2 linked regions of the Undibacterium sp. KW1 genome follow. The protein of the gene in region 1 binds, or shares a complex with, the protein of each later gene. Links are inferred from orthologs where the notes say so. Each region holds a gene or a part of one and is shown in the gene's direction. Other genes may lie near its edges.

Region 1 (7,148 bases):
TGCGGCGCGGGTAGTCGATAGCTTCCAGCCTGTTTCATCAGCCACCATGATCTGTGCGCGTTCCAGCAAGGCGCGTATGCGGCGCGATACGACGCGGTCTTGCGCCACCACGGCCACACTCTGCTTGCCAGCCTGCAGCCAGTTGATGATGGTTTGTGCCCCCTGTACCGCCTCATCTTCGAGCGAAGTGGCGCGACACAGGCGTATGTGGGATGTCTCTACATACTCAGTCAGCGCCTGCTGATGCTGGCTGCCTGCATCCTGCAAACCCGGCCAGGCATGGTAATACGGCTGCGGCAAGGTATGCGCACGCCAGTCCAGACTGATTTGCAATACGCTCTGTTGCTTTGACCAGGCATGCAGAAATGCATTTTCCATGGGGTTAGGCAAGGTTGGGGCTATCCACAGCAAAGGTTCACTGGCCTGAGCAGCAATTTGCAATAACTGTGCATAGCGCTTTACCTGCGGGTCATTGCCATCAAGCTGACTCTGCCAGACTGACCAAACCAACTGCGTTTCTTCTGATAAAAGGGCTTGCGCAGGCGCAGGCAATTGCGCCAGTGCGGCCTGCCAGTCTTTTTCCAGCTTGCTTTTATCCTCGCCTACGGTGGGCAATAACACAGCCGTCAATTCATCGGATAAAGTCAGCAGGGTCTGTGCCAGGGGTAACAAGTCAGTATTGCGGCGCGCACCAAATAATTTCTTTAACCAGGGATGTTGCCGCAATTCAGCATATAGCCCCATCAGTCTTTCACTGGCATCACCACCGGCATTACTTTGCAGTGCAGCATCCGGTGCCTGCATTTCCAGCAAGGCAAACAGGGTTTGTATGCGTGGCGGGATAAAATTACCCTGCAATACAGTCCCCAATGCCCTCAACAGGAGATGGGCGTGCTGATAAGTAGGCACGATCAACCTTACGCCGGAAAAATCCCGCTCTTGCTCTCGCCCCCAGCCCTGCTCCCTGGCGGCGCGCAAAAAAGCCTGGGCAGTCTGTTGCCAGAAGAGTGGGCCAGCAGGTATCAGTTGGGGATTATGTAGCATCAAGGATTAGTGGTTTTGCCTGTAGAGCAAGTATACTATGCGACGGCTCCGGCATTTTGGAGGCAGGCATCACACTTTTCTAAAAAATAGGTTATTATCTACTGCATAGCTGACCACGCCTGACTCATTTTGTTTTAGTCACGGTGCTGCACTGTTCAACACCATTGAATTCGTGACTATCACCCCCAGATTCAAACCAGAATGCGGCGCTGTCCCAAAATACCGACATTCAGTGGCGCTGTTACCCCTTAATTTTTCCCCTCTCGTTGAGGATTCCATGAGCGAAAACATCAAATATGTAAGCGATGCTTCATTCGAAGCAGACGTATTGAAATCTGACGTACCAGTATTGGTCGATTTTTGGGCTGAATGGTGTGGCCCTTGCAAAATGATTGCCCCCATACTGGAAGAAGTTGCCAAAGAATATAATGGCAAGATCGTCGTTGCCAAGATGGACGTCGATGCAAACCAGGCAGTTCCTGCCAAGTTCGGCATCCGTGGTATCCCTACCCTGATCCTGTTCAAAAATGGTAGTGCTGCCGCACAAAAAGTAGGTGCATTGGCAAAAGGCCAATTAATCTCTTTCATTGACAGTAATATTTAAGGTATTATTGCGGTCTGAAACTTTAAAGTTGCAAATAACAAGCTTGTTTGCAGCTTTAAAACAGAGACAAGCTGCCTTGTTTGCCGGTTAGTTGATAGCCATCATTCAAGGCATGCTGATTCAGCCCAATTTTAAGTAAAATTAAATAAAACGAAAACCGAGACAGAAATTCTTTCTATCCTGTTTAATCCGTAGTTCCTCCGTTCACTCCCCCACCCCATAATCCCATCCCGGGACACTCACCATGCATCTATCTGAATTAAAGGCCTTACACGTATCCGCATTATTGGAAATGGCCATAGGACTCGATATCGATAACGCAGCGCGTATGCGCAAGCAGGAATTGATGTTCGCGATCCTCAAAAAACGTGCAAAAGCAGGCGAACAAATTTTTGGCGATGGCGCCCTAGAAGTATTGCCCGACGGCTTTGGCTTCCTGCGCTCGCCAGATGCCAGCTACATGGCCTCGACTGACGATATCTATATCTCTCCTTCGCAAATCCGCCGTTTCAATCTGCATACTGGCGACTCTATCGAAGGTGAAGTGCGCACACCCAAAGACGGTGAACGCTATTTTGCATTGGTGAAGGTGGACAAGGTCAATGGCGAATCGCCAGAAGCCTCCAAGCACCGCATCCTGTTTGAAAACCTGACACCGCTGCACCCGAACAAGGTATTGACCTTGGAACGCGAGATGCGCGGCGAAGAAAATACCACCGGCCGCATCATCGACATGATCGCCCCTATAGGCCGTGGTCAACGTGGTTTGCTGGTAGCGTCACCAAAATCCGGTAAGTCCGTCATGCTGCAACACGTGGCACACGCGATTACCACCAATCACCCTGACGTTACTTTGATCGTTTTGCTGATCGACGAACGTCCTGAAGAAGTAACCGAGATGCAGCGTTCAGTACGCGGTGAAGTGGTCGCATCGACTTTCGATGAACCAGCCACCCGTCACGTCCAAGTTGCTGAAATGGTGCTGGAAAAAGCCAAACGCCTGGTTGAAATGAAAAAAGACGTGGTCATCCTGCTGGATTCCATCACCCGTCTGGCACGTGCTTACAACACCGTCATCCCTGCATCCGGCAAGGTATTGACTGGTGGTGTGGACGCCAATGCCCTGCAACGCCCAAAACGCTTCTTCGGTGCAGCACGTAATGTAGAAGAAGGCGGCTCACTGACTATCATCGCGACAGCCCTGATCGAAACCGGCAGCCGTATGGATGATGTGATCTATGAAGAGTTCAAAGGCACGGGCAATATGGAAGTCCATCTGGAACGCCGCCTTGCCGAAAAACGTGTCTATCCAGCCATCAACCTGAACAAATCCGGCACCCGTCGTGAAGAATTGCTGATCAAACCGGATCAGTTGCAAAAGATCTGGATCTTGCGCAAGTTGCTGTATAGCATGGACGAAATCGAAGCGATGGAGTTCATCCTCGACAAGATGAAAGCCACGAAAAACAACGCAGAGTTTTTTGAAATGATGCGCAGGGGCGGTTAATCCCCCTCCTGTTTTCAGGCTAAAAAGCCGTCACTTTTGTGACGGCTTTTTTTTGCTCATTGATTTGCTAGCTTGCGACTTTCAACAATACTATCGTCACCAAAAATGAAGTATCGCTGAGCGCCGTTACAGCATGCGGCAAACCAGCCTCCAGATACAGCAGATCGCCTGCATGCATGATCCTGGGTCCAGCCTGTAGCTCGATTTGTACCTCACCACTCAGGCATTGTATGGTGATAGGCCCCTGAACATGATGTGAAGGCAGGCTCCTGCCCTGCGCCAGATGCATGCGTATGACTTCCAGATGCTCGTCTTTAAACAAGGCGTGCGCTGGCACTGTCAGTAATTGCGCCTCGGGCAACAACAAATTAGCCATTTCTCCTGAGCGCAAATGTGGCATGGCCATGTTATCTCTCCTTTAGTGCAATCAGATTTGACGCCATGAGCAGCACAGAATTATGTCGCCACATGAAAATCAATAATGATTTCACCAGGCTCTTGCGAAACATAGGCCACTTTTATACCCGTACCAAAGTGTTGTGCGATCTGAGCAAGCAAGGGCAAGGGATTATGGTCATTGCAAAAACGCATGGTTTCTCCCGGCCTTAATGCTGACAAGGCGCCAAAGATTGCGGCATGGCGAAAACGTTTGGCAACGCCACGCGCATCGAATTCATATACGCCATCGGCCAAAACGGGAATAGAACAATCATGAGCCATGATGAAACTCCTTTTAATATAGATGAAAATAAGCAGAAAACACAGGGAGAGTAATTTCTACCCTCCCCTGAATAAATAACTAAAGCTTGCCGGAAGCCTTGGTATAAGTCATATCAAGCGCACTTGCCTGCGTGCGCTTTTGGCCTATCAGCAGGCGCAAGGCAAATATAGCCAGGCAGACGACACCAACAGAGAACACGACGTCACCAGGAACCCGCAACCAGACCAGGGTTTCCATAAAGTGTGAATGGATGACCTCGGGTGAACGTGCATACCACATGCCCTTGCTGATGCTTGCCATGGCCTGGTAAATCCCGGCAGGTACCAACGACATGAACACCATCATTGCCAGTCCTATATTGAGCAGCCAGAACATTGCCTGCAACAATTTATCGGACCACAGCGCGCGCTCAGACAAGCCTCTCAGGCAGAACAGCAGCAAACCTATACCCAGCATGCCATACACGCCAAACAAGGCAGCATGGCCGTGCGCAGCTGTCATATTCAAGCCTTGCATGTAGTACAGGGCAATAGGGGTGTTGATGGAAAAGCCCAGCAAACCCGCGCCAACAGTGTTCCAGAAACCAACAGCAATAAAGCACAGTATCGACCACTTATAGGCCTGCACCCAGGCTGCCGCTTTTGAGCGCTGGTAGTTACGGAAAGCCTCAACACCTATCATGGCCAGCGGCACAACTTCAAGCGCAGAGAACATGGCACCAATGGCAATGACAAAAGTGGGGGTGCCGGTGAAATACAGGTGATGCAAAGTCCCCAGGATGCCACCAAACAGGAAGACGATGGTTTCCAGGATAATTGCACTATTCGCCGTTGCTGCACGGATCAGGCCCAGGCGGGTGAACAGCAGGGCAATCACTGCGGTAGCGAACACCTCAAAGAAGCCTTCTACCCACAGATGCACCAGCCACCAGCGCCAGTATTCAATCATGGAGTAATGGGTATGTGGACCCCAGGTCAGTGAAGTGGCATAGAAACCGCCTATGCACATGGCAGCCAGGAATACCATGGCAATCAGACCACGGCTCTCGGATGGTTTTTTCAGTGCAGGCATCAAGCCGCGTCCCAGCAAGGTCACCCAGAACAACAGGCCGACGAACAGGAGTATTTGCCAGACCCGGCCCATGCTGGTGAATTCCAGTCCCTGATTGCCTATCCAGAAACTGAATTCATTGCCTTTGTGCTGCAGGCTGCCCAGCCAGCCAAATGCGGTGGAGCCGACCACGATAAACAGCAAGGCATAGAACAACACATTGACGCCAAGCTTCTGGAATTTAGGCTCATGGCCAGAAATGGCAGGCGCAATATACAGGCCCGTCGCCAGCCAGGCTGTGGCTATCCACAGGACGGCAAATTGCGTATGTATGGTGCGGCTGACAGTGAACGGCAATATGTCAGCCAGCGGAAAACCAAAGAAGCTGTGGCCTTCGACTGCATAATGGGCAGTAATCACGCCCATGCCAACCTGCGCCAGTATCAAGCCTATGACGACATAGAAATATTTCCTGGTTGCCCGCATGGAAGGAGTAGGCTTCAGGTCAAACAAGGGATCAGCCTTGGGAGGTACGGGATCACTCTCTTCCTTGCTGATGGAGTGATAAAAAATCATCCCCGCAATCGCCGCGATCATCAGTATGACACTGGCGATGGACCAGATGCCTGCACCTGCAGTCGGCGTATTATTGACCAGGGGTTCATGCGGCCAGTTGCTGGTATAGCTGAGGTCAGCCGCGCCCGGTCTGTCTGTGGCGGCGGCCCAGGCCGACCAGAAAAAGAATGCAGGCAAGGCTTGCAAGTCCTTGATTTCTGGCAGGCTGCCTCGGTTCATCGCATATTGCTCACGCAAGTTTTCCAATGAAGGATCATTGCCAAACAAGGCCATATAATGCTGCGCCACGCTTTGTATAGCCTTGGCACGGTCTGCACTCACAGTAATCACATTGCCAGAGGCATCGTGGGTATTGCGCCGCATTTCTTCTTTGAGGCGAGCCTTCAACTCGGCCTGGCGGCCCGGACTAAGTTGCTCATAAGATGTCTGCGCCTCTTTTTGCGCCCAGATATCGAGCAGGGCCAGTGATTCACGGTGCAACCAGTCAGCAGACCAGTCAGGTGCGACATAACTGCCATGGCCCCATACCGTGCCAAGCTGCTGCCCACCCGCAGATAGCCAGGCTTCCTGGCCGCGCCCTACCTGCCCCTCAGAAAATAAGACAGTGCCGTCAACACTGACGACTTGTTTGGGAATAGGCGGCGCAGTCAGGTAAATTTCTGTGCCCACCCAGCCAAGGACGGTAAATGACAGAACACAGATGACAGCGAGCCAAGTCCAGAGTTTACGCGTGGCATGCATGGCGTGATTCCTTATTGGTAAATTGAAAAAGTTTCCTGATACAAAACCTGTTTTGGCGCCCGAGCTATGGCAGCATGGCAGCACAAACAGACTTGCTTCATTAAAGATTCATTTTATATGCATGTATTTAAAGATACAAAACAAATGAATGTTTAATGCAAAACCCTTGATGAAGATCAATTTTCCGAGATTTGTAAGACCAGGCTTATAAACATCTATACTATATGCATCTTAACGAGCCAATGCGGAGTGCTCATACCTCCCATTGCATGCACAGCACTTAGGAACCATGATGAGATTGACCGCATTCACCGACTACACCTTGCGCACCCTGATGTACCTGGCACAACATGAGGACAGGCTGGTGACCATACAGGAGATCGCCGAGTTGCACAGCATCTCGAAAAGCCACCTGACCAAGGTTGTCCATCAACTGGGAATGTCGAACATGGTAGAAACCATACGTGGCCGCAATGGCGGCCTGAAACTGAATCTGCCACCAGAAAAGATTAATATAGGTGACGTGGTACGCAACGCTGAATCTGATTTCGATATGGCAGAGTGCTTTGACCGTCACAGCAATACCTGCTCCTACTCAGGTGCCTGCATTTTAAAAGGCGTACTGAGCCGGGCTACAGACTCCTATCTATCAGTGCTTGATGCAGTGACACTGGCCGACCTGATCGCGCAAAAAAACAGCCTTGGCAAAATACAGCTTTTTGCGGACAAGAAAATAAAGCGGACATGACATACGCCAGTTCAATCAATCTGTTGTTATCAGGCACTGTGCACTGAAAACCATGTCCTGCCCTTAAAAGTTTTCAGCTTCTTATTTCATATCAAGGATTTTTGAGAAAGACACCAGTATTGTGAACAGCAAAGTAATTTCCCTCGGGTTTATAGCC
Region 2 (7,163 bases), 2.7 Mb from region 1 along the record:
TCAGGGTAGAGATGGCCTGGCGGCTGTTCGCCAGTATCATGCGGTTGATGGTCGCAAAGGCGGCTTCATACAGGCTCAGCGCCATTCCCAGTCCCAGCAGCGTCCAGGCCATGAAATACACAGCCTTGGCCTGTGCCATGCTCAGCAAGACCATGCCTGCAGCGCACAGCAAAGAGCCACTGGCCATCACCAGCCGCCCGCCATGACGGTCGAGCAGCATGCCCACCGGTGCGGAGGCCAGCCCGGCCACCAGCAGGCTCCAGGAGAAAGCACCAAACACGGTGCCAGATGACCAGCCCATTTCTTGCTGGATGGACGGTGCCAGGATGGCGATGGCATAGTACAGCGAACCCCAGGAGGCGATTTGGGTAAAACCCAGGATGGCGATGGTTTTTCTGGTCAGTAGCTGCTGGTTCATCGATAGGTACCCGGAAATCTCAAGAGCAGCATTTTGGCTTGCTTGCCTCTGGTTTGCTTAGCGTTGGCATTGCTGGCGTCTCGCTTTGTGTACTGCATCCACAACCCGCATTCCCTTTGGCTTTTTCAGTGGCATCGAGTGCGCAACAGGCGTTTGCACCTGCCGGTGCAGCGCCGCCACAGCATGCCGCTGGCTCTTCTTTCTCTGGCAATTCATAGACTGGCTGTGTGCTGCAGATGCCGGTTTGCGGCAGGCTCAACTGCACCTCGTCGGCGGCAGCCAGGTCGCCCGTCAATGCGGCAACTACGGAGCGCACCTGTTCATACCCTGTCGCCATCAGGAAGTTGGGGGCGCGGCCATAGCTCTTGGCTCCCACTGAATAGTAGCCAGGCTCAGGGTGGGCCAGCTCGCGGTGACCATGCGGGCGCACCGTGCCGCAGCTATGTTCGTTGGGGTCGATCAGTGGCGCGAGGGCTTCCGTGCTTTCCAGCCAGGGGTCATGGCGCAGGCGCAATTCACGGCTGAGGCTAAGGTCGGGCCTGGCCCCGGTGGAGGCGATGATTTCATCTATGTCGGAAAGGACAGGTGTTTCACCCTGATGCATGTCGCCTATGACGGTGATGCCATGCTCGCCAGACTGCAATTGCCGTATCCTGAAATTGCGGTACAGGCTGAGCTGGCCAGTATCTTTCAAGGCCTTCAGGCGGGCACCAAGCTGCCCCCGTGCTGGCAGGCCATCGGCACTGCCGCCGCCAAATACCTTGGCAACATGATTGCCCCGGATTGCCCACAGCAGGGTGGTGCCCGGCACTTGTTCTGCCAGTTGCGCCAGCGCCAGCAGGTTGCCTGCGGCTGAATGCCCGGTGCCCACGACCAGCACCCGTTTGCCAGCAAAACGCTGGCGCTGTGTGCCAAGTATGTCGGGCATGCCGTAGCTGATGTGGGCTGCATATTGCTCTTCGCCGATGGCGGGTATGCCATTCGCTCCCAGCGGGTTGGGTTGCGACCAGGTGCCGCTGGCATCGATAATGGCGCTGGCGAGGTAATCCCGTTCGCCCTCTGGTGTTGCTACCCGCAAGACAAAGGCGGCGTCTTCCCGTCCTTTGGTCTTGACCTTGTCGCAAGACTGCCTGCTGACGGCGATGACACGGTGTTGCAGGTGCAGACTTGCTGCGATGGCGGGTAGCCGGGCAAGTGGCTGCAGGTAGTGGTCTATCATCTCCCCGGCAGTTGGCAAGCTTTCAGGATCAGGCTGCTGCCAGCCTGAGGCTGTCAGCAAGCTGACTGCAGCCTGGTCCAGATTGTAGCGCCATGGCGAAAACAGGCGCACCTGGCGATAACTGGCGAGGTTGGCGGCAATGCTTGCTGCGCTTTCCAGTATCAGTGGCTGCTGTCCGCGCAAGAGCAGGTGCGCGGCTGCCGCCAGCCCGACGGGCCCGGCACCAATGATGGCAATGGGTAATGCGCTGGTCTGTGGTTTCATCATGATCTCCAATCATTTCCAATGAGGACTATATCAGTGTGTTTCTACATCAATTCGTTATTCGTCAAAATACGAATATAAAGGCAAAAAAAACCAGCTCAAAGACCCGCTACCAGCTTCTTGAACTGCGCCAGACGTACTTCATTGACACAATAGCAAACACGTTGCTCGTCAGCCGAGCCCAATATCAGGCCCGCTTCTTTGAGTATGCTCACATGCTGCGATATCGTCGATGCTGCCAGTGGCAGGATGTCGGTCAGGCTGCCAAAAAAACATTCGCCATAATTGGACAAGTGCTTGAGCAGCTTGACCCGCGCAGGATGCCCCAGCGCCTTGCATAGCGCAGCAATCTCTTCTGGCTGGAAATCCATCTCCAGAACGGTAGGTTCAGTCGTGCAGCAAGTGGTGGACATACGGCTTATTCGTTAATTGACGAATAAAGGATAACACAAAAATCCCCTCATGCAAGTTCTTTTAAAATCGGCTTTACAGTAATTCTATATTTCCATTATTATGGAAATATAGAATTTATTCCTAATCGCAAGGACGTGGATATGATGGAAACCAAAGCAGCATTACTGGCACTGGCCGCGCTGGCGCAAGAGTCACGCCTGGCGGTGTTCCGCCTGCTGGTGCGGGCTGGTCCGCAAGGCAGGGCCGCCACCAAAATAGGTGAAGAGCTGGGCATACCTGCCTCTTCCTTGTCGTTTCACCTCAAAGAGCTGTCGCATGCCGGGCTGGTGCAGTCACGCCAGGCGGGGCGCTTTGTCATTTACTCGGCGAATATCACGACGATGAACCAGATGCTGGGCTTTTTGACTGAAAACTGCTGTGGCGGCAATCCATGCACGCCGGTACAGGTGCAGCAATGTGCCGCTGAATAAGCGATAGCAGTGCAGGCAGTTTCTGCTTTTTCTTTATTTCTGTTTTCAATTTTTGGTGACTTATGAACGTCTTGTTTCTGTGTACCGGCAATTCCTGCCGTTCCATCCTCGGTGAGGCCACTTTCAATCATCTGGCCCCTGCAGGCTGGCATGCCATGAGTGCGGGTAGCAAGCCAACGGGGGAAGTACACCCGCGTTCGCTGGCATTGCTGGCGCGGGAAGGTATTTCGACCACGGGCTATGCCAGCAAATCATGGGACAATCTGCCAGCCACACCGGACATCGTCATCACCGTCTGCGCCAGTGCTGCGGGTGAAACCTGCCCGGCTTATCTGGGGCCAGTGTTGCGCACCCACTGGGGTGTGGCAGACCCTGCCCATGTCAGCGGGACAGATGAAGAAATCGACGCTGCCTTCATGACTGCCTACCGCATCCTGCGTGCCCGCATCGAGGCCATGCTTGCGCTGCCGCTGGAAACCCTGGCGCAGGACAGGCAAAAGTTCAAGGCCGCGCTGGACCAGATAGGCGAGATCACCCCATGAGCATGGCAAGACGTCTGGTGGCAGAAGGTTTGGGCACCGCCTTGTTGCTGGCTGTCGTGGTGGGATCGGGCATCATGGCAGAGCGGCTGGCGGGTGGCAATGTTGCGATTGCGCTGCTGGCCAATGCCATTGCCACGGGCGCGGGTCTGATCGCATTGATATTGATGTTTGGCCCCGTCTCGGGTGCGCACTTCAACCCTGTCGTGACATTGTCTGAGGCTTATCAACAAAACCTGCCATCCAGGGATGTGCTGCCGTATATCCTGCTACAAGTGCTGGGTGCCTTTGCCGGAGTAGCGGCGGCGCATGCCATGTTTGACCTGCCGCTGTTCTTTGCCTCGGCACATGCACGCACCGGCATGGCACAGTGGTGGAGTGAGTTTGTCGCCAGCTTTGGCCTGATCGCGGTCATCATCAGCACCAGCCGCAGCCGCCCGGCGGTGACACCATTTGCGGTGGCGGCCTATATCACGGCGGCATACTGGTTCACTTCTTCAACCTCATTTGCCAACCCCGCAGTGACGCTGGCACGGGCGGCCAGTAATAGCTTTGCGGGCATACGCCCTGTCGATGCGCCGGGTTTTATCATTGCGCAATTGCTGGGGGCGGCGGTGGCGACGCTGGTGTTTTGCTGGTTGTATCCGGCTCGCCCGGTTGCTGAGCAATAGGCTGGTGTTACGATTTTTACCGCGACTGTTCGCTACTCACACCAGCCCGCCAGCCAGCTTCACAAAAGCTTCCACCAATGGCGACACCTCGCCCTTGCGCTGCGCCAGCAGTAGCGAGGTGGTTGCCCCCGCATCAGCAATAGGCCGGTAGCAGATGCCATCAAAATGGATGGTGTAAAACGAACCCGGCAAGATGGAGATGCCGCAGCCAGCAGCCACCAGGCCGATGATGGTGGAGGCGTCATTCGCTTCTTGCGCGATTCTCGGGGCAAAGCCTGCGGTATGGCATAGCCGCAAAATGTGCGGGTAAATGCCGGTGCCTGCGCTGGGTGGGTACATGATGAAGGCTTCTTGTGCCAGGTCTTTCATGGGCACTTTTTTCTTTTTTGCCAGCACATGCGTGCTCGGCAGCACGGCTACCAGCGGGTCTTCACGCAGCTTGCGAAAGCGTAGCGGTGACGATACTCCGCGTGCCAGTTCACCGCCTTCTGGCGGACGTATGAAACCCACATCAAGATGATGCTGGCTGAGTGCTTCGAGTTGCTTGTTGGTCGCCATCTCGCGCAATGTCAGTGTCACATCCGGGTATTGCTCGCGGTAGCCGTTGATGACGGTGGCAAACAGGGGTGTGAACGGCGTCGAGAAGGTAAAACCTATGCGCAGCTCGCCCGTCTCGCCACGCTGGGCGCGGCGGGCGTTTTCGCTGGCCTGCTCAGCCAGCGCCAGGATATGCCGCGCATCCTGCAAGAACAGCTTGCCCGCTTCCGTCAGGCGCACCCAGCGTTTGCTACGCTCAAATAACTGCGCACCGACATCGGCTTCCAGCATTTGTATCGCATGGCTTAAAGGTGGCTGGCCTATGTGCAGCCGCTCCGCCGCACGGGTGAAGTGCAGTTCTTCGGCGACGGCGATGAAGTATTTGAGGTGGCGGAGTTCCATGGGGGTGTGGTTGTAGGTTGAATAGGGCGTAGGTTGGGCTACGGGGTATCAGCCCAACACTGGGCCTCAACAAACGTACACGTTATTCAAGCGCCGAGTGTTGGGCTGGTGAAGCGTAGCCCAACCTACGAGAAGCTATCACTATTCGTTATTCAATCATCTAAAAAATGTATTACTAACGCCTTAAATATATATTGGACGCTATAAAAGCGCAAATATAAGATGGCTACTCCCTGATCGTCCAGCCACACCATCATGACCGTCGCCAGCATTACCCCGCCGCAGCAAATAAACCAGCCAGCCCGTATCGTCGCAGGCACGCCAGCATTCCGGCATATCACCCGCGCCATGATCTTTGGTGGCTTCTCTACCTTTTCACTGTTGTATAGCATGCAACCGCTGATGCCTTCGCTGGCTTTGCAATTTGCGCTGAGTCCGGCGCAAAGCAGCTGGGTCTTGTCGATATCGACTTTGTCGCTGGCGTTTTCATTACTGATTTCCAGCGCCATCAGCGAGCGCATAGGCCGCAAGCCCATGATGGTGGCGGCGCTGGCATTGGCAGCGATTGCCACGGTGTTGTGCGCGCTGACGCAAGATTTTAGCCAGTTGTTGCTCTTGCGCGGCCTGCTGGGTTTTGCCCTTGGTGGTATGCCTGCAGTGGCGGTGGCGTACATGGGGGAAGAGATAGAGGCCGCAGCCATGGGCACGGCAGTGGGTCTGTATATTGCAGGCAGTGCCATGGGTGGCATGATAGGGCGCTTGCTGTCTGCCCTGTTGAGTGATCATTTTGGCTGGCGCACGGCGATGGCAGTGATAGGCGTGGCCGGTATCTATGCCGCGTGGGAATTCTGGCGCAGCCTGCCGCTGGCACGCAACTTCAAACCGGCGGCAAGGGTCTGGGGCAGCCTGCACCAGGGCTTGCGTCTGCATTTGTCAGATGGTGGCCTGTGCATGCTGTTTTGCCTGGCCTTCATGCTGACAGGCTGCTTTGTCAGTGTGTATAACTACATAGGTTACCGTCTGCAAGGCACACCGTTTGGCTTTAGCCAGAGTACCGCAGGCACGATTGCCTTGCTATATGTGCTGGGCATGGGCAGCTCGGTCTGGGTAGGGCGTCTGGTAGATCGCATAGGCCGCCGTGGTGTGCTGTGGATAGTCTTGCTGGTCATGATGGCGGGTTTGCTGCTGAGCCTGTCCAATTCACTGTACATCATGATCCCTGGCGTGGCCCTGTTCACCTTTGGATTCTTTGCCTCACATTCAGTCGCCAGCAGCTGGGTCGCGCGCCGTGCGCAGGCTTACAAGGCAGTCGCCTCTGCAATTTACCTGTGTTTTTATTACCTCGGTTCCAGCCTCATTGGTTCATTCACTGGCGTGGTCTGGGCCAGCCACGGCTGGGCGGGCGTGGTCATGCTGCTGGCTGGCATACTCAGTGTGGGTCTGGCGATTACCCTGCGCTTGCGTACTTTGGTGCCTGTGGTGGCTGTCTGAGGTAGGGTGCGTCTTGACGCACCACGTCTCTTTCTAAAATTGCTGGGTTGGTGCGTCAAGACGCACCCTACTGGGCAGTCAATGACGGCTTGAATCAGCTTCAGCCAACTGTCAGCTTTGAGAAGCGAAAATCACAGTGACTCGCACCGCCCGCCAGGGTTTGCGTTCTTTCGAGGTGTATGCCCCGTGCTGCATAGGCCACAAAATCCAGCCCGCAAATGTTAGGCAGGATTTCTTTATCGCCGTGGCAGGCTGCGAATTTGCAAAAGCCGCAGGCCTTGTAGTTGATGCCAAATTCAAACTTGTCGCCTGGGCCAGGCTCGACAAAGTCATATACAAAATCTTGCGGAAACGCTTGCTGATGGCTTGCTGTCGCACTTTGCGCAGCCTGCTCGCGCAGCAAAGCCTGGTTTTCTGCTGACATGAATTGATCGCCCGACGCGAGGCGATCTGCTTCTGGCAAGCTCAGCAATTGTGCTTTGTAGGTTTCGCGCTCGATGTCGCCAATGACAGACAGCGCCACGCCATGTCGCCGCAGCACCCGGCTGATGGCCATAAAACCCAGCAGGCGCATGAAGAAATCGCTCATCCTGCTTGCCGCGCCACCAACATACGGCATGTGGGTGAGCACGATGTCGAACTCGTCCATCACTTCTTGTCTGATCGCATCGATGTCGGACAGTTGCGCTTGTTCACGCAACATTGTTCCGGCAAGATCAAGGCGCTGGCGCATTGCCG

The links. The genes of interacting proteins can lie anywhere in the genome.
Region 2: the proteins of trxA (region 1) and UNDKW_RS19380 are in contact, whole or in part, in an NMR structure (PDB 2IPA), measured with the Bacillus subtilis proteins. The link is inferred for Undibacterium sp. KW1 from one-to-one orthologs.

The regions. Positions count from the first base shown.
Region 1 is NZ_AP018439.1:1,611,390-1,618,537, reverse strand. The notes cover bases 1-2,984. They hold trxA (thioredoxin TrxA), read left to right. Parts: upstream 1-1,321; coding sequence 1,322-1,648; downstream 1,649-2,984. Other genes in these bases: rho (transcription termination factor Rho), read left to right, coding at 1,893-2,984; UNDKW_RS07105 (PD-(D/E)XK nuclease family protein), read right to left, coding at 1-1,044. Also shown: more of rho, read left to right, coding at 2,985-3,155; UNDKW_RS07090 (cupin domain-containing protein), read right to left, coding at 3,223-3,561; UNDKW_RS07085 (DUF2249 domain-containing protein), read right to left, coding at 3,612-3,875; UNDKW_RS07080 (nitric-oxide reductase large subunit), read right to left, coding at 3,955-6,243; UNDKW_RS07075 (Rrf2 family transcriptional regulator), read left to right, coding at 6,536-6,991. UniProt on the Bacillus subtilis protein: Participates in various redox reactions through the reversible oxidation of its active center dithiol to a disulfide and catalyzes dithiol-disulfide exchange reactions.
Region 2 is NZ_AP018439.1:4,317,024-4,324,186, reverse strand. Bases 1,589-4,587 are described here. They hold UNDKW_RS19380 (arsenate reductase ArsC), read left to right. Parts: upstream 1,589-2,847; coding sequence 2,848-3,327; downstream 3,328-4,587. Other genes in these bases: UNDKW_RS19370 (LysR substrate-binding domain-containing protein), read right to left, coding at 4,032-4,587; UNDKW_RS19375 (MIP/aquaporin family protein), read left to right, coding at 3,324-3,995; UNDKW_RS19385 (helix-turn-helix transcriptional regulator), read left to right, coding at 2,459-2,785; UNDKW_RS19390 (helix-turn-helix transcriptional regulator), read right to left, coding at 2,000-2,314; UNDKW_RS19395 (FAD-dependent oxidoreductase), read right to left, coding at 1,589-1,901. Outside these bases: UNDKW_RS19400 (MFS transporter), read right to left, coding at 1-418; more of UNDKW_RS19395, read right to left, coding at 438-1,588; more of UNDKW_RS19370, read right to left, coding at 4,588-4,934; UNDKW_RS19365 (MFS transporter), read left to right, coding at 5,190-6,425; UNDKW_RS19360 (L-2-amino-thiazoline-4-carboxylic acid hydrolase), read right to left, coding at 6,526-7,163. UniProt on the Bacillus subtilis protein: Catalyzes the reduction of arsenate [As(V)] to arsenite [As(III)]. In vitro, can dephosphorylate para-nitrophenyl phosphate (pNPP).